One region of the Marisediminicola sp. LYQ85 genome, then DNA from elsewhere that is predicted to be linked to it. Evidence: predicted binding sites of a transcription regulator. Region 1 holds the regulator's gene; each other region holds the start of a gene.
What was found. The regulator LexA, encoded in region 1, represses DNA repair genes until DNA is damaged. The targets are predictions, from matches to a motif close to TCGAACANNTGTTCGA.
Positions count from the first base shown of each region.

Region 1 (4,209 bases):
CACGCTCGTTGACATCGACAGCCCACACCGTCGCCCGCGGAGATTGCAGAGCCAACGTGTAGGAGATCGGACCCCATCCGCATCCCAGATCGAGGAGGTTGCCTCCCGGCGGAGCCGGCGGCACGTTCGCGAGCAAGACGGATGTTCCCGCATCGATGCGGTCGGGGCTGAAGATGCCCCCCGCGGTCGACACGTCGTGCGGGGTGCCGTCGATGGTCACCCGGATGCGACGGAGAGCAAGCTCACTCTCGGGATTCGCCGAGAAGTAGTGCTCGTTAGTCATCCCGAAAACCTACCCAAATACGAAGAGCTAAGGTTAACCCAATGACTGAAGTACACCCTTCCGAGCGAGACGACGACGTCATCGCCCGCGTACTCGCCAACTCGTCCTCGCGACCGGCCGGTCTCAGCCTGTTCGGGAGCGGTAGCGCGCAAGCCCTCCAGCAGACCGGAGCGTCGGCGACGACAGATGACGACCACGACGGCGACCAGTTCGATAGGGAGGATCGCCAGGCGCTGCGCCGTGTCGCGGGCCTCTCGACCGAACTCGACGACGTCACCGAGGTCGAGTATCGCCAGTTGCGCATCGAGCGCGTCGTGCTCATCGGCATCTACTCGCAGGGCGGCGTCGTCGAGGCCGAGAACTCGATGCGCGAGATGTTCGCTCTCGCCGAGACGGCCGGAGCCGTCGTGCTCGACGGTCTCCTCCAGAAGCGTCCTCACCCCGACCCGAGCACCTACTTCGGTAAGGGCAAGGCGGTCGAGCTGCGGGATGTCGTCGCGGCGACCGGGGCAGACACCGTCATCGTCGACGGCGAGCTGGCTCCGAGCCAGCGTCGCGCGCTCGAAGACGTCGTGAAGGTCAAGGTCATCGACCGTACCGCGGTCATCCTCGACATCTTCAGCCAGCACGCGAAGAGCCGTGAGGGCAAGGCGCAAGTCGAACTCGCTCAGCTCGAGTACCTGCTGCCGCGGTTGCGCGGGTGGGGTGAGTCCATGTCGCGTCAGGCCGGTGGCCAGGTCGGTGCCGGAAACGGCATGGGTTCGCGCGGTCCGGGTGAGACCAAGATCGAGCTCGATCGCCGCCGCATCCACACGCGGATGGCGAAGCTGCGCAAGCAGATCGCCGGCTTCGCGCCGTCCCGCGAGGCGAAGCGCGCGAACCGGGTGCGCAACGACGTGCCGTCTGTCGCGATCGCCGGATACACGAACGCCGGCAAGTCGTCGCTGCTCAACAGGGTGACGCGGGCGGGCGCTCTCGTGGAGAACGCGCTCTTCGCGACTCTCGACACGGCCGTGCGCAAGAACGTGACGGCCGAGGGTCAGGCGTACACCCTCACCGACACCGTCGGATTCGTGCGCAACCTCCCGCACCAGCTCGTCGAGGCCTTCCGGTCGACCCTCGAGGAGGTCGCGGACGCCGACGTCATCGTGCACGTCGTCGATGGATCGCATCCGGATCCCGGGAGTCAACTCGCGACGGTGCGCGATGTGATCGGCGACGTCGATGCTCGCCACCTGCCCGAGATTGTCGTCTTCAACAAGGCAGATCTCGTCGACGACGATCAGCGCCTCGTCTTGCGCGGTCTCGAGCCGAGTGCGGTGTTCGTGTCTGCGCGGACGGGCGAAGGCGTCGAGGAGCTGCTCGAGCGCATCGCCGAAGCGATCCCGTCGCCGTCGGTCGAGCTCGATCTGCTCATCCCCTTCGATCGGGGGGACGTCGTCACGCGCTTGCATGACAACGGCGTCGTTCTCGACACCCGCTACGACGAGAACGGCACGCGGATCCACGTGCTCGTCTCGGAGGAGGTCGAGGCTCAGGTGGAGCAGTTCACCGCTCAGACCGAGCGCAGCACCGCGACGACCTTGCCGAGCACTTCGGCGTAGTCACCGAGGATCGGCGCGAAGGCCGAGTTGCGCGGGAGCAACCAGGTGTGGCCGTCGCGCTGCTGGAACACCTTGACGGTCGCTTCGTCGTCGAGCATCGCGGCGACGATGTCGCCGTTCTCCGCGGTCTTCTGCTGGCGGACGACGATCCAGTCCCCGTCGCAGATCGCGGCGTCGACCATCGAGTCTCCGACGACCTTCACCATGAACAGGTCGCCTTTGCCGACGAGCTGGCGGGGGAGGGGGAAGACCTCGTCGACCTGCTGGTCGGCGAGGATCGGCACTCCCGCCGCGATGCGACCGACGAGGGGGACCATCGCGGCGTCTCCGACGGGGGTCGGCGCGTCGGAGACGACGGGGACGTCGGGGCGTTGCAGGTCGATGAGGATCTCGAGTGCGCGCGGTCGATTGGGGTCGCGGCGCAAGTAGCCGCTGAGCTCGAGCTGATTGAGCTGATGGGTGACGCTCGAGAGCGAAGCGAGCCCCACCGCATCGCCGATCTCGCGCATGCTCGGCGGGTAGCCCCGGCTCGAGACCGATCGGGAGATCACGTCGAGGATCGCGAGCTGCTTGTCGCTCAGACTCTTGCGGCGCCGGGTCGACGGCTTGTCCGCTTGCGGTGATCCCTGCTCGGTGTCGACCACGTCGTTCCCCTCGATGTGCACCTCGTGCGCCGCGAGAACGGCGAATGTCGGTGGCTCCTGATGGTCTGTCTTCAGACAATCGAAACTGTATCCATTCGGCGGTCGCTTTCCAAACGTCTATTCGAGCGTGTTGCGCTAATTTGTTACCACACTTTCGAATATCGGCTTGATTTGGCGAGTATTCGAAGATATGTTCGGAACACGGGTTCGCATCCGGCTCTCCCGGCCGAGTGTCGGGTGCGACACCCGCCCACCATCACGAGCAGCACCTCCGAGAACACGACCCGCGAGTGATACCCCGACCTGAAAGGCAAGAACCATGAGCGCAGCGACTGGTATTGCTCCCTCCGCATCGTCCGCATCGTCTGCATCGTCTGCATCGTCTGCATCGTCCGCACAGGCACGGTCGGGGCGCGTGCCGCAACGCAGACTCCGTCTCACGAGGCGCGGTCGCGCGGTGTTCACGGCTCTCGTCGCGGCACCGATCGTGCTCGCCGCGGGAGCATTCGCTCTCAACGGCGGAATGGCGACGGCGTCGAACGAAGACGGAGCCGACGTGGTCTTCGTGCAGGTCGAGAGCGGCGAGTCACTGTGGGAGCTCGCCGTCGGGCTCGCGCCCGAGGCGGACCCCCGCGAGGTGGTGTCCGACCTCGTGCACTTCAACCAGCTCGACTCGGCCGACGTTCAGCCGGGGCAGAAGCTCGCGGTTCCCGCCGCCTACGCTCGATAGTCGAGGGGCATCAGTCGTGGGGCATCGACAGCCCTAGTCTTGATCGGTGACTTCGCTCAACGACCTCCCCATCCGCGATGACCTCCGCGGCCTCACCCCGTACGGTGCGCCCGAGTCCCGAGTGCCGATCGCTCTCAACGTCAACGAGAACACCCACCCGATCCCGGAGTCGGTCGCCCACGGCATCATCAGTTCGATCGCTGCGGCAATCCTGTCTATCAACCGCTACCCCGATCGCGAGTTCGTCGCATTGCGCACGGCGCTGGCCGACTACCTCGGTCACGATCTGACCGCAGAGAACATCTGGGCGGCCAACGGGTCGAACGAGGTCCTCCAGCAGATCATGCAGGCGTTCGGTGGACCGGGCCGCTCCGTGCTCGGCTTCCCTCCGACGTACTCGATGCACTCGATCATCGCCTCGGGCACGGGCACCCGCTGGGTGTCGGGCGAGCGAGACGCCGACTTCGAGATGTCGCCGGCGACGGTCGTCGAGTGGATCGAGCGCACCGACCCCGACGTCGTCTTCCTGTGCTCACCCAACAACCCGACCGGAACGCCCGTGTCGATCGAAACGATCGAGGCGGCGTATTCCGCGGCGCGGGGCATGGTCGTCGTCGACGAGGCCTACTCCGAGTTCTCGCCCGAGGGCGAGCCGTCGGCGCTCACACTTCTGCCCGGCCGCGAGCGGCTCATCGTGTCGCGCACCATGAGCAAGGCGTTCGCTTTCGCCGGTGCGCGCGTCGGCTACCTCGCGGCCGACCCCGCTGTGACCGACGCGCTCCGGCTCGTGAGGTTGCCCTACCACCTCTCCGCCCTCACGCAAGCGGCCGCGCTCGCGGCGCTCGAGCACGCCCCGGAGATGCTCGCGATGGTCGACGACATCCGCACCCAGCGTGATCGGTTGCTCATCGAGCTCGCGGCCCTCGGGTTCACCCCGTGGCGCAGCTG
Region 1 covers NZ_JBKIWO010000001.1:505,655-509,863, forward strand. Annotated here, with positions in the region: gene ACLHG5_RS02370 (class I SAM-dependent methyltransferase) at 1-283, opposite strand, end outside; gene hflX (GTPase HflX) at 325-1,887, shown strand; gene lexA (transcriptional repressor LexA) at 1,839-2,531, opposite strand; gene ACLHG5_RS02385 (LysM peptidoglycan-binding domain-containing protein) at 2,947-3,261, shown strand; gene ACLHG5_RS02390 (histidinol-phosphate transaminase) at 3,308-4,209, shown strand, end outside.

Region 2 (4,209 bases), 460 kb from region 1:
CCCAGCGCAGGCGGAACGTGAGATCTAGGTACTGGCTCTCGTCGCCGTTCGGGTAGACGATCGGCTCGGTCACGCCGATGCGCGCGAGCCGCTCGGGCACGGCGACGACGTCGGCCTCCTCGAGGGTTTCGCGCGCGGCGGCGACGGCCGGTTGCTCGCCGGGGTCGATGATGCCGGTGACCGGGGTCCAGGCTCCCGTGTCGGAGCGACGCACGAGCAGCACCTCGTCGCCGCGGATCACGACGGCCGTGACACCGCTGAGCCACAGTGGCGCGGTCCCGATCTTCTCGCGGAGTGCCAGGACGAAGTCGGGGGTGGCCATGAGAAAAACTGTAGCGCCGCGCGAACGCAGGGCGCGTCGAAGAGTGGTCTCGGAGCCTGTCGGAGGGCTACACGAGCAACTGGTGCTTCGCGAGATCCTTGTAGAGCGGTGTTGAGACGACGAGCTCCGAGTGCGTGCCCACCCCCACGACACGACCGTGGTCGAGCACGACGATCTGGTCGGAGTCGACGACCGTCGAGAGTCGATGGGCGATCACGATGAGCGTGCGGTTCTCGGCGACCGCGTCGATCGCCTCGCGCAGCATCTGCTCGTTGAGTCCGTCGAGTGACGACGTCGACTCGTCGAGGAGCAGGATGGGCGGGGCCGCGAGAAGCGTGCGGGCGATCGCGAGACGCTGGCGCTCGCCACCCGAGAGCATCACGCCGTCTTCGCCGACGGGTGCGTCGAGTCCGAGCTCGTTGCGGTCGAGCACCTCGGTGAGGTTGACGTCGCGCAGCACGCGCACGCAGTCGTCGTCCGACGCGTCGGGTGCGCCGAGCTTGAGGTTCTCACGGATGGTGCCCGCGAGCACGGGGGCGTCTTGCTCCACGTAGCCGATCTGGGCGCGCAGCTCGGAGCGGTCGAGTGCACGGAGATCGGTGCCCCCGAGCCTGATGACGCCGGAACTCGGGTCGTAGAACCTCTCGATGAGCGCGAGGATCGTGCTCTTGCCCGCGCCGGAGGGGCCGACGAGCGCCGTGCGCTTGCCTCGGGGTGCGGTGAACGAGACGCCGTGCAGCACGGTGCGGTCGCGGGTCGGGGGAAGATCCGCGGCCGGTGCGGTGGGTGTGGTCGGGGCCGGGGGTGCGGCGGAGGTCGCATCCGCGGTGCGGGGGGACGAGACATCCGTTCCCTGCGGGGCACCGGCCGCCGAGTCGGTCGGGGCGGCGCTCGCCGCATCGGTTTCGGGTGCGAGCTCGGTGTAGGTGAACTCGACGTTCTCGAACGCGAGCGCGTCGTCGGAGTCGACCGCGGGGGAGGCGCTGCGGGCGATCGCGGCGTCGCCCTCCGTCTCGCTTGGCAGGGCGATGATCTCCTGGATGCGGCCCAGGGCGCCGAGGGCCGAGTTGACCGATGTGATGGCGCCGAACGCCTGACCGAGCGGGCCGATCATGAGGAAGAGGAACAGGATGAATGCGACCAGGTCGGCGACCGTGATGTCGCCGTTCGCGACGCGGAACCCGCCGACCCCGAGCACGACGAGGAACGACACCTGCAGGGCGATGCCGGCGATCGGCACGACGAGAGCGGAGATTCTCGCGACACTGATTCCCATGCGCCACGCGCCCTCGGCGTGCTTCTCCACTTCGGCGATCTCGCGGGCGGCGGCGTTCGACGCGCGGATGGTGCGCACCGCGCTGATCGACCGCTCGACGGCTGCCGCGAGGTCGCCGACCTTCTCTTGAGCTTTGCGGCTCGCGACACGGATGCGGGCACTCAGCGTCACGACCGTGATGACCGACGCGGCGATCACGAGCACGGTGAGGCCGAGGAGGATCGGGTCGAGGATCGCCATGGCGATGAGAGCCCCGACGAACGTGAGCGACCCACCGATGGCCTCGACGAGGCCCTGGGTGAGAACGGCGCGCAAGAGCGTCGTGTCGGAGCCGACCCTCGACACAAGGTCGCCGGTGCGGCGCACGTCGAACTCGCTGATGGGCAGGTTGAGCATGCGAGACACGAGCCGGCGACGGCTCGACAGCACCACGCCCTCGCCCGTGCGCTGCAACAGGTAGTGCTGGAAACCGCTGATGAGACCGGATGCGACGACGAGCGCCACGAGCAACCACACGATGAGCTGCAGGGAGTCACCAGCCTCCACGATCGTGATCACCTGGCTCACGAGGAGCGGTTGCGCGAGCGACGCCGCGGCGCCCAGCACGCTCAGGATGATCACGAAGGCGAGCACGCGGCGATGCTCGAAGAGGTAGGGCAGCAGTTGCGAGAACGTCGCGCGCGGGCCCGAATCGGCCTGGGGGCGACCGAAGAGGGAGCGACGCGGGCGAGGCGGGTTCTGCTGGGAAGTCATCGAAGCTCTCTGGGGATCGTGCCCGGTGCGCGGCGGTGGGTGCGTGGTGTCGGCTGCGTGGTGGTGGACTGGGCGATGCAGTGGCAGGCAGGGCTGGACGGCTCGGAGGCGACCGGCTCCGGGCTGGCCGGCTCGGGCCGGGTCGGCATCACCCAGGCGCGCCGGTGCCAGCGTATCGGCGCGGGGTGCGCCCTCGTGGTGAGTTCGCTGAGGGCGAGAGGCGGGTCGAGTACTCGTCCTCGCGAAAGACTCCTCCTCCCCGCCCCCTGTGGAGAACCCACTCTCCGCAGACGGTTCGTTCTTCTTTCGAACACCCGTTCGATTCGGGAGAATTGATGCATGCCCACCCTCTCCGCCGCTCTCCTCGATCGGGCCGCTGTGGTCGCCGATCTCGGCGGCACGGCGGAGTCGATCGCAGCCCTCGACCACGCTGATCTGACGGCGGCCGTCGAGTCCGTCGCGGCGCTGCAGCACAACGTCGACCAGTTCGCCGCTCTGATCGCGGGGGAGGTCGCGCACCGGTCGCGCCCTGAACTCGGTCACCAGGGACTCGCCCAAAAGGCGGGTTTCGTGAGCCCGGTCGCGATGATCCAGCGTGTGGCGCACGTGAGCCGCGCCGAAGCCACCCGCCTGGTCGAGACCGGATCTTTGCTCGCCGAAGCCGCGTCCGCGGGCGCGCAGCCAGTGGGGGGCCACGACGGTTCCGCCCCACCGTCGTGGCGCGACGCTCTCGCCGCGGCCGTGACGTCAGGTGCCCTCTCGCTCGATGCGATGGATGCGATCCGGCGGGTGTTCTCCGAGATCACCGGCGTCGACGAGATCGTGCTCGAGGACGCTGCAGACGACCTCATCGCCGCGGGACCGGGTCTGACCCCGGAACAGCTCTGGCGCCGTGCGAGGCAGGTGCGTGATCTCCTCGATGCTGACGGGATCGAGCGTCGGGAGAAACAGCACCGCGACCTGAGGACGGTGCGCACCTGGTGGGACGCCACGACCGGAATGCACTGCGGGTCGTGGCGGCTCGCCCCCGAAGACGGGGCTCTGGTTGCGGACGCGTTCGCTCAGATCCTGTCACCGCGGCGGGGTGGTCCCCGCTTCGTCGACCCGGCCGCGCGTGCGACCGCGGAGGAGCTGCTGAACGATGGCCGCACCGACGAGCAGGTCAGTGCCGACGCGTTCGTCGACCTGGTGCGCCTCGCGGTCGATGCGGATCCGGGAACCCTGTTCGGCGGGCGCCGCCCGGCCGTGCGGATCGTGGTGACCGCGGACCGGCTCGAGGGCAGGACAGGTCCAGGGTTCCTCGAGGGCCGCACCGACACCGTGTCGGCTCCGACGATCGAACGGGCGATCTGCAACACCGGAGTCATCAGTGTCGGCTTCGACCGCGACGGCCAGTGCGTGAACGTCGGACGGGACCGGCGCCTGTTCACCGAACGGCAACGCATCGGGTTGACCGTCAGAGACGGCGGATGCCGGTTCCCCGGGTGCGAGAGACCTCCGTCGTATTGCGAGGCCCACCACATCAACCCGTGGGCTGGTGCCGAGGGCCGCACCGACATCGCCGACGGCATCCTGCTGTGTCGGAGGCATCATCTGCTGATCCATGACAACCGGTGGCAGGTGCACCGAGACCGAGCCGACTACTTCCTACGACCACCACCGGACGTCGATCCGGGGCGGGTGTTCATTCCGATGCCGTCCCGGAGCCCGGTCGCCCATGAGATCGCGATGTAGCGATGTGACGACGCAACCCGGCCCGAACCGACCCGGACCCTCAGCTCACGTTCGAGGTGTACTCGAGGTCCCGCGTCTCCTTGCTCAGGATGAGCGCGACGAGCGTGATGGCCCCCATGACGCT
Region 2 covers NZ_JBKIWO010000001.1:45,515-49,723, forward strand. Annotated here, with positions in the region: gene ACLHG5_RS00200 (NUDIX hydrolase) at 1-322, opposite strand, end outside; gene ACLHG5_RS00205 (ABC transporter ATP-binding protein) at 390-2,351, opposite strand; gene ACLHG5_RS00210 (DUF222 domain-containing protein) at 2,691-4,085, shown strand; gene ACLHG5_RS00215 (MFS transporter) at 4,126-4,209, opposite strand, start outside.
Region 2: ACLHG5_RS00210 (DUF222 domain-containing protein) is a predicted target of LexA. The motif match lies at 2,658-2,673, and genes of this name have one in related genera.

Region 3 (4,209 bases), 290 kb from region 1:
AATGTCGGCGGGACGTATCTCGGCTCTGCGGGTGCAGACGGCGTCGGGTCTGCGCGATATCGGCTCGCAGCTCGCTGACGACCGGCGCGCTGACGACTTGCGGTGGAAGCAGCACACCGATGCCCTCTATGAGGAGCTCGTGCAGGCTGACGATCTCGCCGTGCAAGCGCGGAAGAGCCGACGGTTGAACCTCCGGTCGCGGTGGAACCGTCACGATTCGCAGAAGGATTACGACGACCTTCAGACGCTGCGGTGGTTGCGGAGCAGGGTGGTCAACGTCGGGGAATCGCTCAGTGGTGACGTGTCACGGGTGGCGCCCACGTTGGGTTCCGAGTTGCGTGGTCCGCTTGCGGCGGTGCTCGAGGCATCGGCTGATCTGGTGTCGGAGTGGGATGACGAGCGCAGAGCGGATTCGGAGTCGGCTAGGTCGGTGCACACGACCGGGACGACCGGATCAGAGGGAACGGCGAGTTCGGTGCGTGCGACGCGGAATGTCGAGAATGCCATCCGTGAGCTCGAGGAGGCGTTCTCGCGGCGGCCCCGGCCGGCGACGATTCCCGATGAGGCGATCGGGTCGGTCATCTTCGATGTCCGGCGCATCAGTGCACTCGTGGGAGAGCGATTGCGTCAAGGCAGTGGCAGTGGCAGTGGCAGCGGCAGTGGCATTGGCAGTGCTGGCAAGGAGGACGGCGATGAACCGGCGTCGTCGAAACCGGTTGGCTGAGCAAGATTTCGCTGCCTCGATTCACACGGCGATCTCCTGGGTGACCGGGCTCCGGGACGGCATCGGAATGAACACCCGCCCCGGATCGACGTCCGGTGGTGGTCGTAGGAAGTAGTCGGCTCGGTCTCGGTGCACTTGCCACCGGTTGTCGTGAATCAGCAGATGATGCCTCCGACACAGCAGGATGCCGTCGGCGATGTCGGTGCGGCCCTCGACACCAGCCCACGGGTTGATGTGGTGGGCCTCGCAATACGACGGCGGACGTTCACACCCGGGGAACCGGCATCCGCCGTCTCTGACCGTCAACCCGATGCGTTGCCGTTCCGTGAACAGGCGCCGGTCCCGTCCGACGTTCACGCACTGGCCGTCGCGGTCGAAGCCGACGCTGATGACTCCGGTGTTGCAGATCGACCGTTCGATCGTCGGAGCAGACACGGTGTCGGAGGTTCCCTCGAGGAACCCGGGGCCGGTGCGGTTCTCGAGCCGGTCCGCGGTCACCGCGATCCGCACGGCCGGGCGGCGCCCGCCGAACAGGGTGCCCGGGTCTGCGTCGACGGCGAGTCTCACGAGGTCGACGAACGCGTCGGCACTGACCTGCTCGTCGGTGCGGCCATCGTTCAGCAGCTCCTCCGCGGTCGCACGCGCGGCCGGGGCGACGAACCGGGGACCACCCCGCCGCGGTGACAGGATCTGCGCAAACGCCTCGGCGACGAGAGCACCATCCTCCGGAGCGAGCCGCCACGACCCGCAATGCATTCCAGTGGTGGCGTCCCACCAGGTGCGCACGGTCCGCAGGTCGCGGTGCTGTTTCTCCCGACGCTCGATCCCGTCAGCATCGAGGAGATCACGCACCTGCCTCGCACGGCGGTGGACCTGGTCCGGAGTCAACCCGGCAGCGGCCAAGACGAGTTCTGCCGCCGCAGCGCGAAGAACACCGTCGTCGACATGGGTGATGTCGGAGAACACCCGCCGGATCGCGTCGACAGCATCGAGCGACAGGGTTCCCTCCCGCACGGCTGCCGCGAGAACCTCGCGCCAGCGCTCTCCCGGCACCGGTGCGGTGTGGTCGGCGGAACCCGCAGAGGCGGCGAGCTCGGCCGCGGCTTCGGCCTCGGCGAGGAGCGCGCCCGTCTCGACAAGCCGGGTCGCTTCGATGCGACTCACGTGCGCAACCCGCTGAATCATCGCAACAGGGCTCACGAAACCCGCCTGTTGGGCCAAACCCTGGTGACCGAGCTCCGGGCGCGACCGGTGCGCCACCTCCCCCGCGATGACGGCAGCGAACTGATCGACACACTGCCGCAAAGCGGTCACCGCCTCGACAGCCGCCGACAAATCAGCGTGGCCGAGAGCCGCGATCGACTTCGCCGTGCCACCGAGATCGGCGACCACAGCGGCCCGATCGAGGAGGGAGGCGGCGAGGGTGGGCATGCATCAATTCTCCCGAATCGAACGCGTGTTCGAAAGAAGAACGAATCGTCTGCGGAGAGCGGGTTCTCCACACGGGGTGGGGAGGAGAAGACAGTCGGGAGGAGGGGTGTGCCCGCCCCACCCACACTCTTCGGCACACCTCGCCCGCTCGGGATCAGCGTCGCGGAGCGGCGCTGGGGTTTCGCCGTCGAGTTCGCGCCCGCCGTGTCGGCGGTCGGTGTCGGCCTCCTCGTGCTCGCGAGCGGGCTCGGACTGTGGGCCGCGGTGTCGATGCCGACGCTCGGTGGCGGCATCCCTTTTCCGGCGGCTATGGCGAACCGCCTCGTCGTGGTGGGTCCGTATCGTTTCGTTCGCAACCCCATGGCTGTCGCCGGGATCGCGCAGGGCGTCGCCGGTCGGCTTCATCGCGTCGTCGTGGCTCGTCGTGCTCTACGCGGTGGCGGGGTCGCTCGTGTGGAACTACCTCATCCGCCCGCTCGAGGAGACCGACCTCGAGCGGCGCTTCGGCGACGACTTCCGCCGCTATCGAGAGCGCGTGCGGTGCTGGGTGCCCTCGTTCACTCGCCACTGACGGCGCTGTCGGCAGTCACAGCACCGAACGCACAGCGCTCCCCCTCGATCGCCTACTGGTCCGAGACGAAGATGCAGAACGGATGTCCGCTCGGGTCGGCGTAGACGTACAACTCTTCCTCGGGGTCGTTCGACCGGTCGAGCAGAACGGTCGCGCCGAGGGCGAGTGCGCGGTCGTGCTGCCGGGAGAGCGCCGCCGTGTCGGGCACGGTGAGGTCGAGGTGCATCATCTGCGGAACGGTGCCTTCGGGCCACTGCGCTCGGGGTAGACCGGGCGAGACTTGGAACGCGAGCTTCTCGCCCGCGTCGCCGTGCAGCACGAGCCATTCGGGGGTCCCTTCGCCCTCTCGGGGCTCGTCTCCCGCGCGATAGCGGTAGCCGAGGAGTCGGCGGTAGAACTCGGCGAGACCGCGGGGGTCGGGGGTGTCGATCGCGGTCAGCCGCAGTGTCGGAAAATCGGTCGTCGTGTCGGTCATGCAACCGTTCTACCGGCGCCCACCGACACGGGCGACGACGAGTGCCCCTACCCTCCCCGAACGATGCGCGCGAAGGATGCCGGCAGCGCGACGTTGCTCGGGGCGCCCGAGAACGCGGGTGCGACATCCGCTGGCGCGTATCCGGCGATTCCGCAGCCGATCTCGGTCACGAGGAAGGTGAGGTCGGGGTTCTCTGCCGCGAATGTCAGGAATGCCGCGATCTGCGCTGTCATGGTCGCGAGCCCGCTCATGGTGTCGATCGCGTAGCTGCCGCCGTGGAGCCCTCGGCCTTCGCCCCACACCGCGCCGAACCTGTCGTGGGCGATGCGCGCGGCTCCCCCGCCGTGATGCCCCGATGCGTTGGAGCCGAACACGAAGATCTCGCCGGGCCCCAGATCGGTGATCCGAGACGAGGAGATGAGGTCGCCGCGCTCGTCTGTCGTGACGTTCGATGCCATGTCTCGGGTCCTCTCGCGGGCGCCGGGCGCGCCATCCGGTGCCGACCAGGGTAGCTCCGCAATCGTCGACCCGCCCGAGCCGGCGTGAGTCTCGGCCCCCGGTTGTCGATAGGGTGACCGCGCGGCGGGAGACACGTGCCCCGGCGCGATCGGCGGGCGAGGCCCGACCGACTCGACGACCCGAGGGACGCCTGTGACTCGCACCACTCCTCCAGCTCCGACGCCCGACCGTGCCGCGCCGATCGCCAGACACGGCATGTTGCGCACGTCTCGAGGCGCGTCGGCCGTCGTCCGGGTCATCGCCATGGCAGCTGCCGTGCTCCTCGTCGCGACGGTCTCCGTCACCGCGATCACCGCCGCGAGGCTCGCGGGCAATGTCGAAACGGTCGCCCTCCCCGGGGAGGATGCCGCAGCACCCGTCGTGGGTCTCGGTGCGTTCGAGGGCGGCTTCGACATGCTCATCGTCGGGAGCGACGAGTGCGTCGACACGGGCGGGTGCCCCGACCGCACCGAAAAACTCAACGACTTCACGATGCTCCTGCACGTCGCC
Region 3 covers NZ_JBKIWO010000001.1:798,084-802,292, forward strand. Annotated here, with positions in the region: gene ACLHG5_RS03705 (FUSC family protein) at 1-724, shown strand, start outside; gene ACLHG5_RS03710 (DUF222 domain-containing protein) at 746-2,155, opposite strand; gene ACLHG5_RS03715 (hypothetical protein) at 2,580-2,726, shown strand; gene ACLHG5_RS03720 (VOC family protein) at 2,779-3,201, opposite strand; gene ACLHG5_RS03725 (hypothetical protein) at 3,249-3,659, opposite strand; gene ACLHG5_RS03730 (LCP family protein) at 3,853-4,209, shown strand, end outside.
Region 3: ACLHG5_RS03710 (DUF222 domain-containing protein) is a predicted target of LexA. The motif match lies at 2,173-2,188, and genes of this name have one in related genera.